DNA from 4 places in the Ornithinibacillus sp. 4-3 genome. Region 4 is predicted to be linked to each of the others. Evidence: riboswitches for the same ligand, from Rfam matches in the RefSeq annotation. Region 4 holds a riboswitch; each other region holds the start of a gene.

Region 1 (5,215 bases), 1.7 Mb from region 4:
CTCGCTTAACCTATAGTACAGATAATCAACTTGTCGAGAAAATCATTTTTTACTATCGATATGATGTCTTCGCTTTTAAAGTAAACTTAAATAGCCTTAGCATTACTCCAATGTGGCCAACCATTCCACCAACTGTACAAAATGATAGTGAGTAACAATAAATCCAGCAAATGAGCATCTTGGTTCATTCGCTGGATTTTTGCATTCATATAAGAAAACACACATTCATAAGAAAAAAGGATATGCTTAGAAATTATTGACAGAGGCTGAAGATGATTGATCTGCTTTCACACAATCAATAGCCACAACAATTGCAATAACGATAGCTTCCATCTCTTCATCCACTACTTGAACCGTGTAGCTATCAGCTATAGTAAACCATTCTTTCTTTACTTGCCCAATGACTTCACCTTGATGTATGATTTGAAAATCCATATCCCACCAATTACCCTGTACTTCAATATCTGCTGCTTCAATCGAATAGCGTGCCTTTAAAAAGGAGAGCTCTTTCTTAATGGTTAAGATATTTCGCCCATCAACCTCAACTTCAAATTTCGGCAAAAAGGTAAACACTTTTTTTGTAATATGTGCAACTTCATCTCGTATTTCATTCATAATGGAGAATACCTTTGGAATCTGCATAAAGCTACCTTCCACAAAATATACATCATTCTCTTGTTCGTCCTTAACCGTAAACTTCTCACCTAGACTGAAGACCTTTTGTTTAATAAAAAGCTGTTTCATGATGTAGCCCCCTTTTTATCTTTGAATTTTTTGCATCTTTTTATTTATTACTCTAGATTCAATTGCCAGGAAACACCAAAACGATCATTCACCCAGCCAAATTTCTTACTAAAACCATAAGCCCCAATCGGCATTAATGGATGTCCATCTTCTAACAATTTAGCATATAATGTATCTATTTCATCCTCTGATTCACAAGTAATGAAAACAGAAAAGGACGGTGTGAAATCAAATTGATGCTTAATTGGACTATCAAAGCTCATAAATTCCTGTCCTTTAACAGCGAAGACAGCACTTGCTACCTCTCCTTCTGTTCCCGCTCCATTTGCCTGATAGTAAGTCATACTTTTAAGTTCTGCTTCCTTAAATTTATCTACGTAAAAGTTAATTGCCTCTTCTGCATTTCCCTGAAACATCAAAAATGGTGCTGCTTTTTTCATCTCAACACACCTACCTCTTTTTAAAGATAAAAATACTCATTTATTATAACTTCCATTTTACCTTTTATCCATGATCTTGAACCCAAGCCTGTCCATTAAAAATCGATAATCTATGTAAGTAAGAAGTTGAAATTTCTTACTTACATAGAAGAAAATTTTTATAAAAAGAACACAGCAATAAGCGTGCTTGCAACAAGACCTATGATAACAGGTATAAAATTTTTCCTTACTAACTCCATGACAGATACTCCACAGAAACCGGCAATAGCGATTAGTGAGGACCAAGCAATAATTGCTCCGCCGCCAGTCCATACCGCTCCCATTTGCCCAATCGCTGCAAGTGTACTAGCATCCATTCCATTAGTTTCTAATGTAGCTGCTAAAGCTCCTGTTAACGGTAAGCCTGAAAATCCTGAGCCATCTAATCCCGTTATGATCCCAATGATTAATAAACTGATACCAGCGAAAAGAGCACTTTGTGGAATAAATTGTTGAGCAGATTCAACAAGATCAAATAAAAATGCAGGTGGAGATTCTTCTATTCCCAAAATTTTCCCTGAGAATTCATTACTTCCTAAAAAGAAGAATCCTGCAATTGGAATAACTGGGCCCATCACCTTAAATGCAAACATAAATCCATTAGTAATATGATTACTTACATAATCTAATGCATGTTGTCTACCAAACGCAATTGTAGAAAGGACAAGGAGAATAACTGCAACTCCACCAATAAACGCTGCACCATCGCCACCTTCTAAACCACCTGTTCTTCCATATGCCAATTTTGTATAGATCATATAAACAACTACTGCTGTTAAAGTCAATGGTACGAGAATCGCAAAGAGTTTACTCCAAAAGGTAAAGTTTTTAATCGTACTTTCCCTTTTTTGCATATCCTCTTCCTCTTGTATTGCCTGTAATTCTAATTCACTATCTGGATGATTTTTACTACGAATTCCTTTACGATACATGAAATAAGCAAGGAAAATCGCAATACCTCCAGTAATAAGTGACAGAATAAATGCTTTATCAGCAACAATGCTTGTATCTAATCCTGCTGATGCGGCAGAGATACTTGGCGCTACTTGAATAATATAGTCTGATGATAAAGCCATTCCTTGCCCAGCTAGTGCTACTCCGACAGCAGCTGTCATAATTGGTAAACCAGAACGAACAGCAGCTGGAACCAATAATGCACAAATCAGTGGAACAGCAGGAGTAGGCCAGAAGAAAAGGGAAATAACGTACGTTACAGCAATTAATACAAAAAAGGAAACATGACCATTAATCATTACCTTCTGAATCGGCTGAACCATCTTCTGATCAGCTCCAATATCTCGTAAGGAATGAAGTAATGCCATCATAAATGTAATGATTAAGAAAATATTAAATAATTCAGTTGCAGCAACTAAATTAGCCTGAAATATAGAAGTAAATCCATCTACAATATTTCCTTTATAAACCCATCCAACCAAAAATGTCCCTATTAATGTTGGTAAAACTACACCTTTCCTAAAAATCATTGTAATAATTATTATTAGCGTAAATGCAGCATATAACCAATGTGAAAACAACAAATCCATAGGTTTCTTCCTTTCTACATAGAATGCTATAATCTATGCGAATGTCAGTGGTTAGGTGACCATTTTTCAAATGTTGTTAGGACTTGTTTTCAATACAAAAAACTCACTTCATGGAAGAAGTGAGTATACAAATATTAAGATGCTGTATTTAATAAAGTACGTGGTTGTTTATAAAACAAGAAAAAGACAGCGACGCTACAAATAATAAAGCAAGGGAATAAATAAGAGAAATTATATACAAAGGAATAGAACCAGATATTTGTAAAATTCTCTGGCATAAACCTTTCAAAAAATACAACTCCTGCTATAAAATGCCCAATAAATCGTAAGGTAGTTCCTAATAATACGCCTAGCAAAATATACGTGAAATATTTTCCGGCTCTTCCATCCTTCACAGCTTGTTGAATTTGTTTTGCAAATACTCCTGCGAAGCCTATGACGGTAAAAGCTAATCCATATTCAATAAAACCTTGCAACGGTGTTAGAATCCAAGCGCCAAAAGGGATTTGGAGTATCCCAAATAAAAATCCAGATAATAATCCCCCTTTTAATCCCCAGCGGAATGCGATAATAAATACTGGTATCATCGCAAAGGAAATAGATCCACCTTGCCCCCAAATTTTAAAGCTTAGAAACGGAATCAGATCAAGCGCCAATGCAAGTGCTGTAAAAATGGCTACCTCTACTAGAAATAGCACTTTCTTTGAACTCATCAAACATGCCTCCCTTTATTTTTCCACAAAAAAAGCAACGCCAAGGGAAGCTTCTGATGGGTTCTTCCTTACGCTCTTGCTCCATCAAATAAGCTCTCATCCCTACGCTAGTATTAACTAACAGGTTCAAAGGGTCTGAATGATTATTCCCACATTCACTCTCAGCCATATGGCTCCCCCTGAGGCTTTATACACTTTTTTTGCTAATCATTATTATAGCTTAGAAAATAAAATAAAACAAGATTCCCCTTTTTCAGAAAAGTAGAAGCTTGCGTCGAGAGTCCCTTCATAATGGTCGGTTATTATGCAAATAAAAAGACATCAGGAGTAGAATCACCATCTCCCAATGCCTTGATTATTTTTATCTGAAGTCTTTTTGTTCTTCTAAAGTTCTTGTAATAATCGTATACCCTACTAACGCAGCAACACCTAATACTAAACAACTAAAAAATCCGTTTTTCATCTTAGGTTTACCTCCCATTCTTTAGCGTTTTCTTCGTTTACTAATTGAAAATGCTAGCTAATCTATTCAGCCATTTATTGCTTACTTTTTATAGAGGTTGTTCAAAAAGTCCCGTAGAAATGACCTTTTTGAACACGCTCTTATAGCGTATCAAATGGATTTAATTTACCTTTTCGCAGAATTAAACCTACACCACCAAGTAAGAATAAAGAACGGTTATCCACTACTTTTTTCATTACTGCAGCTGGCTTACCGAATAATTTTTTACCATTAAAGACAGAACCCATTCCATCTGTGCTACCTAAAGAAGCAACCGTTCCTTTGTCATGGAATTCAAAGTTATTTAATGGTTGGTTGTACATTAATGCTTTAATATTCTTCGCTGTTGCTACACCTTGTTGAAGTGCAATTTGTGCTGTTGGTGGATATGGACGATCCGCTTCCTTATTCCAAACCCATGCACAATCGCCTAGAACGAAGATATTCTCATCTTCTGGTAAACGTAAATCATCTGTAACAGAAACTTTTCCACGGTTTAATTCAAAGCCTGAAGCACCTAAAACAGAGTTACCAGTTACTCCACCAGTCCAAACAATTGTACCTGCTTTAATTTCTTCTGCTTCTTCACCAACGATAAAGCTATCTTCTGTACATTCTTTAATCATTGCCCCTAAACGAAATTCAACGCCACGAGCTTCTAAAGATTGCTTTGCATATGTAATTAACTCTTCATCAAAGCCAGGCAAAATAGAAGGAGTAGCTTCAACATTGATAATTTTTGCTTTAGAGCGATCAATATCATACTTCTTACATAGCTCAGGAACACGTTCTGCAAGCTCACCTACAAGCTCGATACCAGTAAATCCACCGCCCCCTACTAAAATAGTTAAGCTATGGTCCTCAGCATCTGGATTATTATTATACTTAGCAAATTGATATTCCATATGCTCACGAATTAAGCGACAAGAATCGATATCCTTAATAGCAAATGCATTCTCTTCCATTCCCTTAATACCAAATGTATTCGATTCAAATCCTAAAGCTACAACTAAATAGTCATAACTTAATTCAGCATTCGATAAAACAACTTTCTTCTCTTCCTTATCTACCTTCTCAACCTCATCATAAATCAAACGCACGCGATTCTGACTTACTACATCACTTAACATAACACGAGCCTGGTTATGATTAATTGTACCAGCAGCAACTTCATGTAACCATGTAGTTTCATAATGGTAGTTATGCTTATTTACAAGGATAATTTCCGCCTCT
Region 2 (5,215 bases), 1.2 Mb from region 4:
GTACAACCAAAATGATATAGATTATGCTAAGGAGCTTCTGGAGGAAGCGGGATATAATGGTGAAGAAATCACTATTTTGACGGGAAGAGATCATGACTATATCTATAATTCAGCTGTTGTCCTTCAAGAACAGCTCGAAAAACTAGGAATGAATGCAAAATTAGCAGTATATGATTCTGCTACCGTTTCCGAATTACGTGAAGATGAGAATGCATATGATCTCTATACTAAGTCTGATACTCCAAGACCTGAACCAACTTCATTACTGTTCATGAACAGTAGCTTTTCGGGGTGGACAGATAGCCCAGAGCTCGATGCCTTGTTAGATGAGATATGGAGCCAGCCTAATCTAGAAGGCGCGCAAAAATTGTATGATGATTTACAAAGATGGTTTATAGATTATCGACCAATCATAAAAGTTGGAGATGGTAATGCGCTTTATGCATATAGAGATACGATAGAGGGATTAGAGTGGATGGACTCGTTGATTCTTTGGAATGTACGTAAGATGGAAGAATAATGAATTGAACAATGAAAATCAACTATATCGAAGTACTTCTGAAGATGAAGGAATTTCGTCTAAAGCGATATTATCTTTTTTAGATGCTGTGGAAGAGGAAAACTTGAATTACATTAGTTTCATGCTCGTCAGAAACGATAAAGTGATTGCAGAAGGGGCTTAGAACTACGTTTATTAGAGGTTTAAAGATTAAGGATTATAGGATACCAATTCAGATGGAAATCACACTGGGGAGGCATTCAATTTTCTACAGACATAGCAAAGTTTGGGCAGTTTTATTTACAAAAATGAATGTGGAATAGCCGAATAATCGTACAAAATGAATGGATGAAATCTAGAAAATAGGATAAAAAATCAAGATGTTATAGAACTACCATAAAAGAGTTAGAGTTGGCTTACTACATTGATAAGCCAACTCTAACTCTTTTTATTCTACATGCGATGGGCTATTTGCAGAGATAGAAACAGTCATCACAGTATGGCTTGAACCGCCATCAACAGTTGCTTGGAATACAGATTCGAGTCCTTTAAATACATCAACAGCTTCCCCATGTAAACGGGTAGAATAATGTGCTTTTGACACCTCAACATATGCTCTCATTGCCTCAATTTGGCTATAAATAATATCCATATATTGCCCACCACCTAAAGGGTAAAGCGAAAATTTTGCAGCTACATATTGTTTTAAATCTGCAAAGTTAGGTTGATTGAGACGAACATCATCTTCAGCCATAAATACATCACCAGTAGAGTCACCAGGGCAACCAAGTGAATAAGTTACCTGTAAACCTACATGCTTTCCTGTTTTAGCAGCATGTAGGAACATAGCAGCTGTCACATCAAATACATGTACAAGCTTCCCGCGAACAGTTGTTGTAACATCATCTGTCTCTACCCATACTTTGGAAGTATCGACCTCTTTTAATGCATTTAAAATAATATCCACAAAGTCATCACTCATTGGATAAATTGAAAAACTAGCACCTGCAATTTTACTTGTACCACAAGTTAATTCCATGTTAAAAATCCTCCTTTAAAATTAATAAATAATGATGTTTTGGCATAATGATCTCTAGATTTTTCTATTAACATCTGTGATATTTGCCAGAGATTTACTTGTCCACTAGCTATAGAGGAAGAAGTATTCTGCTGAAAGAAAATAAAAGACTGCGCCTTGGAAAAGGGCAGTCTTAATGTATGCAATGATACGTATCATTTTGACTACACTTCCCCACGCTAGTATTACCTAGTTCGGGTTATAAGGGTCAGAAAGTTTTCTTCTCAGCTAGAAGCTCCCCTAGTGTGGAAATATTCATTTATAACTACATATAATCCTAACGAAATATTTTAAAAAAGTAAAGTTATCCTATTTAGCAATAGATCCTTGAATGAGCTCTGTTATTTCTTCTCTTTTTCCTTCATGAAGAAGACTTACGATGGTACTTCCTACAATAACACCGTCACAATGCTTGCTTAATGCATGTGCTTGCTCAATAGAGGAGACACCAAATCCGGCAAGTACAGGAACGGAGCTAGCTTGTTTTAATGATGCTAGATAATCTCCTACTCCATCCTTATGGGTTGTTCTAGCTCCTGTTGTTCCTGTGACAGAGACTGCATATAGGAAGCCTTCAGAACGTTCTGCTATTGCCTGAATTCTTTCTTTTGTACTGGTTAGAGCAGCTAATCGAATAAAGGCAATATCGTTTTCCTTTAAGCTTTCTGAAAGAAGTAATTCTTCTTCCATTGGCACGTCAGGAATAATAACACCATCTACTCCAGCAGCTGCACAATTCTCAGCAAACTTAGCAGAGCCATAGCGGAAAATAGGGTTAATATAAGTCATTAGTATAATTGGTACATGGCGTGTTTCTTTAGATTTTTCTAGTTCTTTTAAAACACCTGATAAAGTTGTTCCAGCTTTTAATGCGCGTTGTCCAGCAGCTTGAATTGTTGGACCATCTGCAACTGGATCAGAAAAGGGAATACCAAGCTCAATCGCTGATACACCACATTCTTCTAGAAAAGCGATTTGTTCATTCAGCTGATCTAGCCCACTATCTCCAGCCATAATATATGGAATAAATAATTTTGAGTTTGCAGCTAATTTTTCTTGAAAGGTTTGATCAATATGCATTTTACCCATGTTTGATTCCTCCCAATATATCTTTGACTTGTGCAACATCTTTATCTCCGCGTCCAGATAGACAAATAACGATTTTCTGACTTGGGTCCATCTCTTTTGCCAATTTCACCGCATAAGCAACTGCATGGGCACTTTCTAATGCTGGAATGATACCCTCTGTTTTGGATAGGAATTGGAATGCCTCTAATGCTTCTTCATCTGTAATAGAATCATATGTGACACGACCAAGCTCATGTAAATGACTATGCTCTGGACCAACTCCAGGATAATCGAGACCCGCAGAGATAGAAAATGCTTCTTCAATTTGGCCATCCCTATCTTGAAGCAAATGGGTCATGGTTCCATGTAAAATTCCAACAGAGCCAGCTGATAATGTAGCTGAATGTTTATTAGAATCTATACCTAATCCACCAGCTTCTACTCCGTACATTTTTACAGATTCATCATCAATAAATGGATAGAACATTCCCATTGCATTACTCCCACCACCAACAGCTGCAACAACTGCGTCAGGTAGAGAATTTGTTTTATCTAAAATTTGTTGCTTTGTTTCTTGACCGATAACTGCTTGGAAGTCACGTACAATTTTGGGAAATGGATGTGGACCTACAACAGAGCCTAAAATATAATGTGTATCCTCGACATGGCTAACCCAGTAGCGTAATGCATCATTTACGGCATCCTTCAATGTTCCGCTTCCAGATTCAACACTTTCTACTTTCGCACCTAGTAATTCCATGCGAAATACATTTAATTTTTGTCTTTCGATATCGACTGCTCCCATAAAGACAACACATTCTAATCCAAGAAGTGCACAAACAGTTGCTGTGGCAACACCATGCTGTCCTGCACCTGTTTCAGCAACAATCTTTCTTTTACCCATTCTTACTGCAAGCAATGCTTGCCCAATTGTATTATTAATTTTATGTGCACCTGTATGGTTTAAATCCTCACGTTTTAAATAAAGCTGAGCACCACCAACTTTTTGTGATAAGTTTTCAGCATGATAGAGAGGGGTTTCACGACCAACATACTGTGTTAAATAATGCTGCAATTCTTCTATAAAAGCAGGGTCATTTTTTGCTTCTGTATAGGCAGCTTCTAACTCTATTAGAGCGGGCATTAATAATTCTGGTACAAACTTACCGCCAAAGCTTCCATATCGTCCTTGCTCATTAGGCATTGTGTAATTCATTATTTCATCTCCTTATCTATCTGATGTTCTGCGTATCTAGCAGCTTGAATAAATTGCTTTATTTTCTCATGGTCTTTTCTACCGTTTGTTTCTACATTACTAGATACATCAATTCCGGCAGGGCTTACTAGTTTAATTGCTTGTTCTACGTTTTCACTAGAGAGCCCTCCTGCTAAAATTACTTTTTCTCTCGGAACAGCTAATGTATCAAGGAGGCTCCAATCAAATACTTTTCCACTCCCACCACGATAGGCTTCACCAGGACTATCCATTAATAAATAATCGCAAGGATACGAGGAAAAGTCTGCTTCTGCCAAATGATTGCTAGAGTAGGCACGAATTACTTTGGCAGAGAGCTGTTTTGCTATTTCAGCTGATTCATCTCCATGTAATTGAACAAAATCTAACCCAACTTCTTTTGTAATTTGTTCCATCTTTTCTACTGTTTCGTTGACAAATACGCCAACTTTTTTTACAGAAGGGGGGAGAGAAGATGTGATTGTTTTCGCTAGTGCTGGTGAAATCTGGCGTTTACTTGGTGCAAAAATAAAACCGATAAAATCTGCACCTTTTTCCGCTGCAACTTGAGCAGCTTCAATTGTTTTTATACCACAGATTTTGATTATCATGAAGCATCAATCCTCAGTGTTTTTTAAAGGAATTTGTAGTTCTTCAAAGGTTGCTTGTAAATTATTAGAACGCATAAACGTTTCACCAACTAGAATTACATTTGCTCCTGCCTTTGCAACTGTTTCTACATCTTCTTTTGTACGAATTCCACTTTCGCTTATAACAATTGTCTCCGGGTCAATGACCATTGATGCCAGATAATCCGTTGTTTCTAAGTCCACTTCGAATGTTTTTAAATCACGATTATTAATCCCAATGATATCAGCACCTAAATCTAATGCCCGTTCCATTTCATCTTCATTATGCACCTCAACAAGAACTTCAAGGTCTAGGCTTTTCGCATATTCATATAGGTGAAAAAGTTTATTATGCTGAAGTGCAGCAACGATTAATAAAATAATATTTGCTCCAGCTTCTTTAGCGCGATCAATTTGAACAGGGTGAATCATGAAGTCCTTACATAAAATAGGGATATTAACGACTTCTCTTACGGCACGTAAATCCTCCATAGAGCCATTGAAAAAGGGCTCATCTGTTAGCACAGAAATTGCAGTTGCTCCATGTGCCTCATATGTTTTTGCTTGTTCAATCGGGTTAACATCCATTTGTATTTCTCCTTTAGAAGGGGAAGAACGTTTTATTTCCGAAATAATATTCATATGAGAGGAGCGAATTCGCTCACGAAATGTTTGCCCTGTATAGGTGGAGGCAGTGTCATATGTTT
Region 3 (5,215 bases), 510 kb from region 4:
TTTCTTTATTTTTAATTCTCCTTACAATCGCAAAAAAAGTGTCGAAAATTGGTACAGCTAATAAGATTACTGGAATAATAAAGCTTAATAGCGCAATATTCTTAAATAAACCAAGAATCGATACTACTGCAATCATATATCCTAAAAAGTTTGAGCCTGAATCACCCATATATATCTTTGCTGGATAAAAATTATGGTATAGAAATCCTAAATTTGAACCAATCAATACAATACAGAAGTAAGCAGCCACTACACGCACATCAATCATCGCCATAATTAACATGCTTGTAAAAGCAATGGTTGTCACTCCTGTGGCTAAACCATCTAAACCGTCAATCAAATTAATTGCATTCGTAATTCCAATAATCCAAATGAAAGTAACAAGAACACTAATAAAACCTAGTTCTACTACTCCAAAAAAAGGTAGTGTGATTTTCTCAATTACTAAACCGGAAGAAATTACCAATGCGGCGGCTGCAATATGTCCTCCTAGTTTGACATATGGCCTTAATTCAAATCGATCATCTAGAGCGCCAATAATAACAATAATTAATGATCCAAAGAAGATTTCCCATAAATGTTCATGCTGTGGCTGCAGATAAAGAATCCCTAAATAAGATCCAATAAAAATAGCCACGCCTCCAAGTCTTGGAGTTGGATTTTCATGTATTTTTCTCCTGTTTGGATGGTCCAACACTTCAAATTTCATAGCGAGGGCTCGTACAGGTATCGTTAATATAAATGTTGAAACACATGCTATAAGTAGAGCAACAATTAAATCAAATGATTGAATCATCATGTCCTCCTTGTAATGCTATCGTTTAACAGCTCTTTTTCTTTAAGAGGGATTTCAAATTTAAACTAAATTGCTAATTTTTATCACGTACTTTTAGTTTGCTATATTATATCGAATTTATGAGGAATTGAACATGAGAAAATAAAACAAAGAGGAATAATCACTTTTCTTCTGCCTTATATTTGTCAAAATAAGCTACAAAATGATTATTTCATTTTTTATTTTTATTACAGAAAATCAGTTACTCTAGAAAATGGATTTTGATGTCTTTGCAACTTTTAATTTTTTATGGCATACTTATCTCTGTAATGCATTACACATTATTTGAATGATGTACAATTTTATATGTTATGTAGGGGAGCTTTCTTTAAAGCTGAGATTGCATCCATAAGATGCTAACCCTTAGAACCTGATCTGGTTGGTACCAGCGTAGGGAACATAGACGTTAATTCATTGTAATACGATAAATGAATGTTTAATTTCCCATGCGCTAAGAGCTAATCTTAGTGCATTTTTTTATTTCAGGAGGACTAACATATTAAAATGACAACAATGAACTTACGGAGGGGAAAATTTTGAAGAAAGCATTTTATTTATGTGTGTTCGTCGTGTTAGCTATTGTTATCTCTGCTTGTAGTAGTGAGAAAGAAGACAATGACACAAATAAAAAATCTGGAGATGGCAAAAAATTAACACCTGTTACTTTCGTTCTTGATTGGACACCAAATACAAACCATACTGGAATTTATGTTGCTAAAGAAAAAGGATTCTTTGAAGAGGAAGGATTAGATGTAGAAATCATACTGCCTGGAGAGGTTGGCTCTAACCAACTTGTCGCTTCTGGGACAGCAGACTTTGGAGTAAGCTACCAAGAGCGTCTTATTATGGCTCGCCCTGAAGGTCTCCCGCTCGTTTCTATTGCTGCAGTGATTCAACATAACACAGCTGGATATGCGTCACCAGTAGATAAAAACATTCAAACACCGAAAGACTTTGAAGGGAAAAAGTTTGGAGGCATTGGAGTTCCGCTACAAGAGGCTATGATGCGTTTCATCATGGAAGAAAATGGTGCAGATGTAGAAAAGGTTGATTTTATCAATATTGGACAATCTGATTGGTTTACAGCTATTGAAAGAGATGTGGACTTCTCTACAGTATTCTACGGCTGGACAGGCATAGAAGCAGGGTTACGTGGGCTGGACATCAATATGATGTATTATATCGACGTTGCAGATGGGCTTGATTTCTATACACCTGTTTTAGTAACCAGCGAAGATATGATCGAATCAGATCCTGATACTGTGAGAGCATTTATCCATGGAGCTACAAAGGGATATGAATTCGCAATAGATAATCCAGAAGCAGCAGCAAATATTTTAATAGAAGCTGAACCCGATTTAGATCCTGAGCTAGTTAAACATAGTCAAGAATGGTTAGCAGATCGCTACCAAGATGATGCCGAACAATGGGGAATTCAAGAGCTAGAAAGATGGGAGAAGCCTGCTAAATTCCTGCATGAAAATGGTATTGTTGATGAACTAATTGATTTTGAAAAAGCATTCACAAATGATTTCTTACCTGAAAAGTAATCAGAATCAGGGATTGTTGAGGTCATTTTCAGCAATCCCTTTATTTAATGAATTTCATAAAATTATAAAATAGCGTGGTGTTATACAATGATCCTGCAAATAATAAAAAATAGCTGGCGGCCTGTGACTGCAATTATAGTCGTGATTCTTCTCTGGGAATTAGCAACCCGCATTTTTGATATAGAAAAATGGTTCCTACCTGCTCCTTCTGATATTTGGACAGAATTCACAGAAGTACTTCCCGAGTTTATGCCACATTTCTATGCATCCCTACAACTTACAACTTCGGGATTCGCTATCGGTGTTTCTGTTGGCTTAATTATCGCTTTGATATTACATACCTTGCCACGGGTAAAAGAAACATTCTACCCTTTCTTAATCTTATCGCAGAACATGCCAGTAATTGTTATTGCACCACTACTTGTTATTTGGCTTGGTTTTGGGCCGTTGCCTAAGCTAATTATTATTACCATTGCCTGTTTCTTCCCAGTAGCAATTTCAGCACTAGGAGGATTTCAACAAACCAATCGAGACCTTGTTTATTATATGAAAATGATGGGTGCTACAAGATCACAGCTTTTCTTTAAATTAGAGTTACCTCATGCATTACCATCCATTTTCTCTGGTCTAAAAATTGCTGCAACATATAGTGTCATGGCAACAGTTGTGTCTGAATGGCTTGGCGCTCAGAAGGGAATTGGTGTGTTTATTACACTTGCTACCTCCTCTTACCGTACTTCCCGGGTATTTATTGCCATAATTATCGCCATGTTACTAAGCCTTGCATTCTTTGGTCTTATCTTATTATTAGAAAGATTAATTATTCGTTGGCAGAAGGGGGAAGAGAAATAATGAAATTAGAGATACACAATATTCATAAATCATTTGGAGAAAAGCTAGTATTAGAAGGAATCTCCTTTGATGTAAAGGATGGGGAATTCATCTCTCTTATTGGTCCTTCTGGCAGTGGAAAAAGCACACTATTTAATCTGATCGGTGGATTATTAACTCCAGACACTGGAGATATCTATATGGATGGAGAATCGATTATAGGAAAAAGTGGTCATATTAGCTATATGCCACAACAGGCAGCATTATTTCCATGGCGTTCTGTCTTAAAAAATGCATTACTTGGGCAGGAATTGCACGGGAGCCAGGATGAAAAGCGAGCTATTCATATGTTAGAAAAAGCAGGAATTGCAGAAGTCATTCATGCATATCCTCATGCTTTATCTGGAGGCATGAAACAACGAGTTGCTTTTATTCGTGCGTTACTGAGTCCGCAAGCGTTTATGTGCTTAGACGAGCCATTCTCTGCCCTAGATGAATTTACTCGATTAGAAATGCAAAAATGGCTCCTTTCCACTTGGGATCAATTCGATAAATCTGTACTATTCATCACCCATAATATTGATGAGGCATTATTTCTATCAGATAAGATTGTTATCTTGTCTACAAATCCAGCTCAAGTTAAAGAAATTATTCAGGTCCCCTTTGCACGACCTCGCAATGAGGAGCTTTTGCTTTCTGCTGACTTTTTAGAATGGAAAAAGTATGTTATGGGAGCGGTTCAAGCGTAAAACGTATCTAATTCATACCGCTTACTTCCTTAGAACATAAGAATAAAGTTAGCCAATATTTTTCCGCTCATTGAGTGGTACATACGGTTATGCTAAAATTACTTATATATTCTTATATCAAAGGAGGTAATTTATGAGCCCTTATATATTTGTTGCAGCCACGCTACTAGCTGCCCTTCCGATTCTACTTATATTTAAAATTTCTATAGAACGAATAAAAGAGAATCCTGAAGCTGTAATGAAAGTACAAACACAATTTTTTATTTGGGTGGCACTTGCCGAAGTTATTCCTTTACTTTTAATCATCTATGGAATGATGAATCTTCAATCTGGAAATGGCATTGAAGCACTATATGTCCCTGCAATTATTATCTTTTTAACAATTGGCTTTGCAACCCTCTTTATTATTTTACAAAGGTTTTTCGATGTTACAGAAGAATCAAAAAATCTCATACAAACATTTTCCTTTTTAGGAATAGCAATGGCTAATGCAATTCCATTTGTTTGTATTATAGGATTATTTATGATGATATAACAGCAAGCTTGTAAATAGGTGTTATAAAGCGCCTATTTACAAGTTTTTTCATTGTAGCGTTATTTTATTGGGGATACTATAATAGTGAATACGTTTTATGTTCGAAAAGAGAGGTGTGAATCAGATGGATGGTTCTCGAGATATCGCAAAGGTTAGCATGCTTGCAGGGAAAATTATGCTAGAAAGTGGTGCGGAAACACATCGTGTCGAGGATACAATGACACGTATTGCAACAGCTTATGGTCTAACAGATGCTCAAAGCTTTGCTATGCCTACAGGAATTAATTTTTCGACTTCGTTTGCAGAAGCATCTAATTTGATGCGAATTTCTAATCGTTCAACAGATCTCCATAAAATTGCTGAAGTAAATGATATATCACGACAGATTGCTGCTGGTGAGCTCACTTTAACAGAAGCATTAAAAGCATTGCAAGCTTTAGAAAAAACTGATCTGTCTTTTCCCAAATGGCTACAAATTCTTGCAGCAGCAGCATTAAGTAGCTGTTTTGCAATTATGTTTGGTGGTAATTGGGCAGATTTCATACCTACATTTATCACTGGTGGAATTGGCTTTTGGATGATGCTGATTGTACTTCACTTTGTTGAAATTCGTTTTATTGCTGATTTTGCTGCATCATTCTTAATTGGAATTCTAGCAATTATCTTTATTCAAACTGGTTTAGGTGTGGAAATAGATAAGATTATTATTGGTGCA
Region 4 (5,215 bases):
ACATACGAATTGTCGTAGTTTTACCTGCTCCGTTTGGCCCTAAAAAACCATAGATTTCACCTCTTGGTATTTTCATTTCTAAATTTTTCACTGCTTGTTCTTTTCCAAAGCTTTTCGTTAAACGTTTTGTTTCAACGATATATTCCATCTTTATCACCTCTATATTCTAAGATAGAGGTCTAAGGTTAAAAGGAAGGGTATACTTTGTTTAAAGTTTGTTTAAATCCATTAATGAACTCTAGAAAACAAGCAAAAAAATCGACTGATTCAAGGCAAAGCTCAAACCAGTCGATTTACTTTATTATTTTGTTAATACTTTTACCGGCCACATGGAGAGGTTTTCTGCCATGTCCCAGAACATATATTCAAAGTAGCTTGTTTTTACAAAGATTCCTTCTAGCTTTTTAAGCTCATGTTCTGGCTTATCTTTCGCATGTTCGTTGATTAGATCAATACAATCCTCCGCAAGACTTGTAAATTCATCAGAAGCATATGTTTTCACCCAATCTCCATATAATTCATGCGTGGTAGCTCCTGGCCATGTTGCTAAATTTTTCCCAATCCAGTTATAGCTCCATGCACATGCCAAAACTGCCGCTATCGTATTCTCCACTCCACCAAGCTGTGCTTGACTAAGCATATAGCTTGTGTAAGAAGTCATGGTCGCAGAAGGTTCTGTTGCTTCTAGCTCTTCCTTGGTAATACCAAATTTTTCTGCATATTGACGATGTAAATCCATTTCAAAATTCATTGTTCCGTGAAGTAGATTTGCGAAAATCGTCATTGTTTTTAGGTCATTAGCCTTTGTACTACCAATCGCAAATACACGGGAATACTCAATAAGGTACACATAATCCTGCTTCATATAATGAACAAACTTTTCCTTATCAAGTGTTCCTTCGCCAATTCCCTTTACAAATGGATGCTCTAAATAACTATTCCAGACTGGTTCTACAGCATTAAACAGACGCTCGCTAAATAACATGATATCTCTTCCCCCTTATAGCTTACTTACAGTTTTATAAATATCTGCTGATTTTGTAATAACGGAGATAATAGCAACACCATCAGCTCCTGCTTCGATTACTTGATGGGCATTCTCTGTATTAATTCCACCAATTCCTACAATAGGTAAATCAGGATGCTTATTCCGTAAATAAGCTATCCATTCTGTTCCAACAGCCGCTTTGGCATCTTCTTTTGAGGTTGTTGCAAATACTGGCCCAGCACCAACATAATCAGCTAAATGAACAGGACTGCTCTTTAATTCCGCTTCATTGGAAATAGATAAGCCGATTAATAGATTAGGGAATTGAGCACGTAAGCTAGCAAGATTTTCATCATCCTGTCCCACATGAATCCCATCCACATCAAGTACAGTAGCAAGTTCTATATCATCATTGATAAAAAATGGAATGTTAGCATGATGACAAAGTGCTCGTAGCTTTTTCCCCAGCGTTATTTTCTCTTCTCCACTTAAAGAGCCTTTTCCTTTCTCTCGAAATTGAAATGCGGTAATACCAGCTTCAATTGCTTCCTGTAAAATAATCACTGGATCACAATCACAATTCTGACTCCCCATAATAAAATATTTTCGTAAATAATGATGCTGCATAAATTACTTCACTCCTTATTTTCCAAGCTCATCGATAAAGGCAGGAAGGAATGTACCTGTGCCTTTTACATCGCTTCTTTGAGCAGCTTTTTCAGCAGCTAAGCCATAAAACTGAACTGCTTTATATGCTGCATCTAGTTTTTCTGCTTGAGCTGTTAAACAAGCAGTGATAATAGAACCAAGCAAACAGCCTGCACCTGTGATTCTTGTGAGATACTCATGACCAGTGCTATTTTCTTTTAATTTTCCGTTATGATAAATCATATCAATTTCTCCAGTTACAACAGCTAAAGTATTGTATTTTTCTGCAACCAATTGAGCAATCTCTGCTAATTTGGAGCTATTATTACCAATAGCATCTACACCTTTTGTCTCCCATTCAATAGCTACTAAATGTGCCATTTCCCCAGCATTACCTTTAATGGCAGTAAAAGAAATCTCCTCTAATAGGATCTGAATGATTTGCTTTCGAAAATGTGAAGCACCAACACCTACAGGGTCAAGTACAACTGGAATTCCTCTTTCATTTGCAGTTTGTCCAGCAATAATCATCGCCTTCAAATCCTTCTCTGCCATCGCGCCAATATTAATCAGTACTCCCTTTGCAATCCCAACGATATTGCGTATTTCCGATGGTTCTTTTGCCATGATAGGAGATCCCCCAAAGGAAAGTAATCCATTTGCTGTAAAATTCATTACCACTTGATTTGTTAAATGATGAATCAACGGCCGCTCTTTTCTAACTTGTTCAATCAGATTCATGAGTAAATACTTTCCTTTCTAGTAGCAAAATGATTGGTAGGTCCATTTCCTGCACCTAGATTAAATGAATGCCTAATGGCCTCTGTCACATAATGCTTACTTTTTTCAACCGCTTCTAATAAAGAAAATCCATGACTTAAATAAGCGGTAATGGCTGCAGAATATGTACATCCTGTTCCATGTGTATTTACTGTATCAATCCGTTTTTCGGTAAAGGTATGCATTTCTTTTCCATCATAGAGAAAGTCAACTGCGTCTCCCGAAAGATGTCCACCTTTCACAAGTGCTGCTCCTGCTCCATATTCATAAACAATTTTCATTGCTGCTGTTTGCATTTCTTCAATATTTTCGATCTTTTCCCCAGTTAAAAATTCTGCTTCTGGAATATTTGGCGTAATGATTGTACAAAGTGGCACAAGCTTATCCCGTAAATAAATTCGCGCATCTTCATTGATTAGCGTATCTCCACTTGTAGCAACCATCACAGGATCAATCACGAAGGGAAGATTCCTATCCTTAATTTTCGTATAAATAATATCCATCATATCGATATTGGCAATCATTCCTGTTTTAAACGCATTTACTGGCATATCAGAAAAAACAGAGTCTAACTGATCAGCAATCATCTCAAGTGGAAGATGATGAATGTTTTGAACACCTGTTGTATTCTGCGCAACAACAGATGTAATAATAGACATCCCATAGCTTTGTAATTCTTGAAATGTTTTTAAATCTGCTTGAATTCCTGCTCCACCTGAAGGATCTGTACCTGCAATCGTTAAAGAACAAGCTACTTTTTTCATTCTAAGCAACCCCTTTTTACTAATTTTTTATTTGGATAAACTTCTCATGTTTAATACGAACAACGATAAATAAGGCAATCCCTGCTCCGGCAATGCTACTTACAAGGAAAGGTGGGATAAAGAATAGTGCACCAAATGAAGTGCCCATCACAATTTTTGCAAAAGGTACAGAGAATAGCGCACCAATAACCCCGCTTCCAATCACTTCTCCGATAGCAGCAAAATATTTCTTACCTAGCTTTTGATATAAGTAGCCTGCTAAAAATGCGCCAATCATTCCTCCTGGAAATGCGAGTAATGAGCCTAGTCCTAGCATGTTTCTTAATAAACCAATAATAAATGCAATCACAACAGCTGGACCAGGGCCAAGTACTACAGCAGCAATAACATTTACTGCATGCTGAACTGGATAAGCTTTAGCGATACCTGCAGGAAACCAAATAAGGTGTGATCCTAACACACCAATAGCGATTAGCAATGCCATTGTCGTAAGTAATCTTGTTCGATTCATTATTACTTCCTCCTTTAAATATCTTGGAAGAAAGTCGTCTTATAAATATTAAAAACCAGGTTCAGAGCATAGCTGAACCTGGCCGTCGTAGTTAAATGGACAATTAAATTATTCGACTACTTCCCTCCGCTAGTATGAACTAGATCAGGTTCACAAGAGTTAGAAATGTTTACATTTCCTCTCAGCTCAATAAATAGAGCACCCCTAGTAGTGTGACTATTAAATTCTTCATTCAGTATATCAGAAAATTTAAATTTTGTCTTGATTCTGATTATTGTAATTCTACTTTCGTTCCTTTATTTAAAATACTTTCATGATCAATGTATTCATAAATATCATCTTTAATTAAATCAGTAAATTCTTGTAATTCCTCTAAAGTTAATTCTTCTATCCCTTTATCCTGGTCCTCACAATAAATAACAATCCGACCAACTACCCCATGAGCATCTCTAAATGGCATACCTGCTTTCACTAAGTAATCTGCAAGCTCTGTTGCATTTAAAAATCCTTTTTTCACTGCTTGACGCATATTTTCCTTATTTACCTTTAATGTACGAATCATTTCTGACATAATCGTTAAGGACGCAATCGTTGTATCTACCGCATAGAAGAAGGACTCTTTCTCTTCCTGCATGTCTTTATTGTAAGTAAGTGGAATTCCCTTATAAACAGAGAAGATAGAGAATAAAGCACCATATACTTTCCCTGTTTTCCCACGAATTAGTTCTGCAGCATCTGCATTTTTCTTCTGTGGCATAATACTACTTCCAGTTGCATAAGCATCATCAATTTCCACAAATTTAAACTCTTGGCTACACCAAATAATTAATTCTTCACTTAATCGGCTTAGATGCATCATAATAATGGAAAATGCTGAGGTTAATTCTAAAATATAATCACGCTCAGCAACGCCATCCATGAAATTATCTACAGGTTTATCAAAACCAAGTTCCTTTGTCGTAATCGTACGATCAATTAGATGAGTCGTTCCAGCTAAAGCACCTGATCCTAATGGATTTTCATTTAATAATTCCAATGCATTTTGCACACGCTTTTGATCGCGGTCAAACATTTGATAATAAGCAAGTAAATGATATTTAAAAGTAACGATTTGTGCACGCTGTAGATGTGTATAGCCTGGCATGATATATGGATTTGCTTCTGCTTTTTCTTTTAATACAGCCTTGAAATGATCTAAAATATCAATAATTTCTCGGGCTTGCTTTCTTGCATACATTCTCGTATCTACAGCTGTTTGGTCGTTTCGGCTACGTGCTGTATGTAATTTCTTACCCACATCTCCAATACGCTCAATCAGATTCATTTCCACAAAGCTATGGATGTCCTCGTAATTTCCTTCTATTGGTAATTTACCATTTTCTATATCTGCTAAGATTGATTGTAGACCAGCCCGAATTTGCTCGCCTTCTTCTTTCGTAATAATGCCACATTCTGCAAGCATTTTTGCATGTGCTAAACTCCCCGTAATATCCTCCACATAGATGCGTTGATCTAATTCTAGAG

The links. Region 4 has a riboswitch for thiamine pyrophosphate ahead of thiW (energy coupling factor transporter S component ThiW). Riboswitches for the same ligand answer to the same signal wherever they lie in the genome.
Region 1: it holds a riboswitch for thiamine pyrophosphate, as region 4 does, so the genes downstream of both, thiT (energy-coupled thiamine transporter ThiT) here and thiW (energy coupling factor transporter S component ThiW) in region 4, are expected to answer to the same signal.
Region 2: it holds a riboswitch for thiamine pyrophosphate, as region 4 does, so the genes downstream of both, AB4Y30_RS02485 (YkoF family thiamine/hydroxymethylpyrimidine-binding protein) here and thiW (energy coupling factor transporter S component ThiW) in region 4, are expected to answer to the same signal.
Region 3: it holds a riboswitch for thiamine pyrophosphate, as region 4 does, so the genes downstream of both, AB4Y30_RS16730 (ABC transporter substrate-binding protein) here and thiW (energy coupling factor transporter S component ThiW) in region 4, are expected to answer to the same signal.

Annotation. Positions count from the first base shown of each region.
Region 1 covers NZ_CP162599.1:1,282,790-1,288,004, reverse strand. Annotated here, with positions in the region: gene AB4Y30_RS06255 (GntR family transcriptional regulator) at 1-155, shown strand, start outside; gene AB4Y30_RS06250 (LURP-one-related/scramblase family protein) at 247-744, opposite strand; gene AB4Y30_RS06245 (VOC family protein) at 792-1,184, opposite strand; gene AB4Y30_RS06240 (hypothetical protein) at 1,343-2,767, opposite strand; gene thiT (energy-coupled thiamine transporter ThiT) at 2,902-3,480, opposite strand; TPP riboswitch at 3,563-3,670, opposite strand; gene AB4Y30_RS06230 (NAD(P)/FAD-dependent oxidoreductase) at 4,084-5,215, opposite strand, start outside.
Region 2 covers NZ_CP162599.1:494,427-499,641, forward strand. Annotated here, with positions in the region: gene AB4Y30_RS02475 (ABC transporter substrate-binding protein) at 1-520, shown strand, start outside; gene AB4Y30_RS02480 (hypothetical protein) at 525-683, shown strand; gene AB4Y30_RS02485 (YkoF family thiamine/hydroxymethylpyrimidine-binding protein) at 948-1,538, opposite strand; TPP riboswitch at 1,732-1,829, opposite strand; gene trpA (tryptophan synthase subunit alpha) at 1,887-2,666, opposite strand; gene trpB (tryptophan synthase subunit beta) at 2,659-3,861, opposite strand; gene AB4Y30_RS02500 (phosphoribosylanthranilate isomerase) at 3,861-4,490, opposite strand; gene trpC (indole-3-glycerol phosphate synthase TrpC) at 4,497-5,215, opposite strand, start outside.
Region 3 covers NZ_CP162599.1:3,486,769-3,491,983, forward strand. Annotated here, with positions in the region: gene AB4Y30_RS16725 (glycosyltransferase family 4 protein) at 1-796, opposite strand, end outside; TPP riboswitch at 1,141-1,249, shown strand; gene AB4Y30_RS16730 (ABC transporter substrate-binding protein) at 1,372-2,385, shown strand; gene AB4Y30_RS16735 (ABC transporter permease) at 2,509-3,237, shown strand; gene AB4Y30_RS16740 (ABC transporter ATP-binding protein) at 3,237-3,965, shown strand; gene AB4Y30_RS16745 (hypothetical protein) at 4,099-4,500, shown strand; gene AB4Y30_RS16750 (threonine/serine exporter family protein) at 4,625-5,215, shown strand, end outside.
Region 4 covers NZ_CP162599.1:2,976,144-2,981,358, forward strand. Annotated here, with positions in the region: gene AB4Y30_RS14515 (ABC transporter ATP-binding protein) at 1-148, opposite strand, end outside; gene tenA (thiaminase II) at 302-985, opposite strand; gene thiE (thiamine phosphate synthase) at 1,001-1,615, opposite strand; gene thiM (hydroxyethylthiazole kinase) at 1,631-2,377, opposite strand; gene thiD (bifunctional hydroxymethylpyrimidine kinase/phosphomethylpyrimidine kinase) at 2,374-3,180, opposite strand; gene thiW (energy coupling factor transporter S component ThiW) at 3,200-3,691, opposite strand; TPP riboswitch at 3,796-3,907, opposite strand; gene argH (argininosuccinate lyase) at 3,963-5,215, opposite strand, start outside.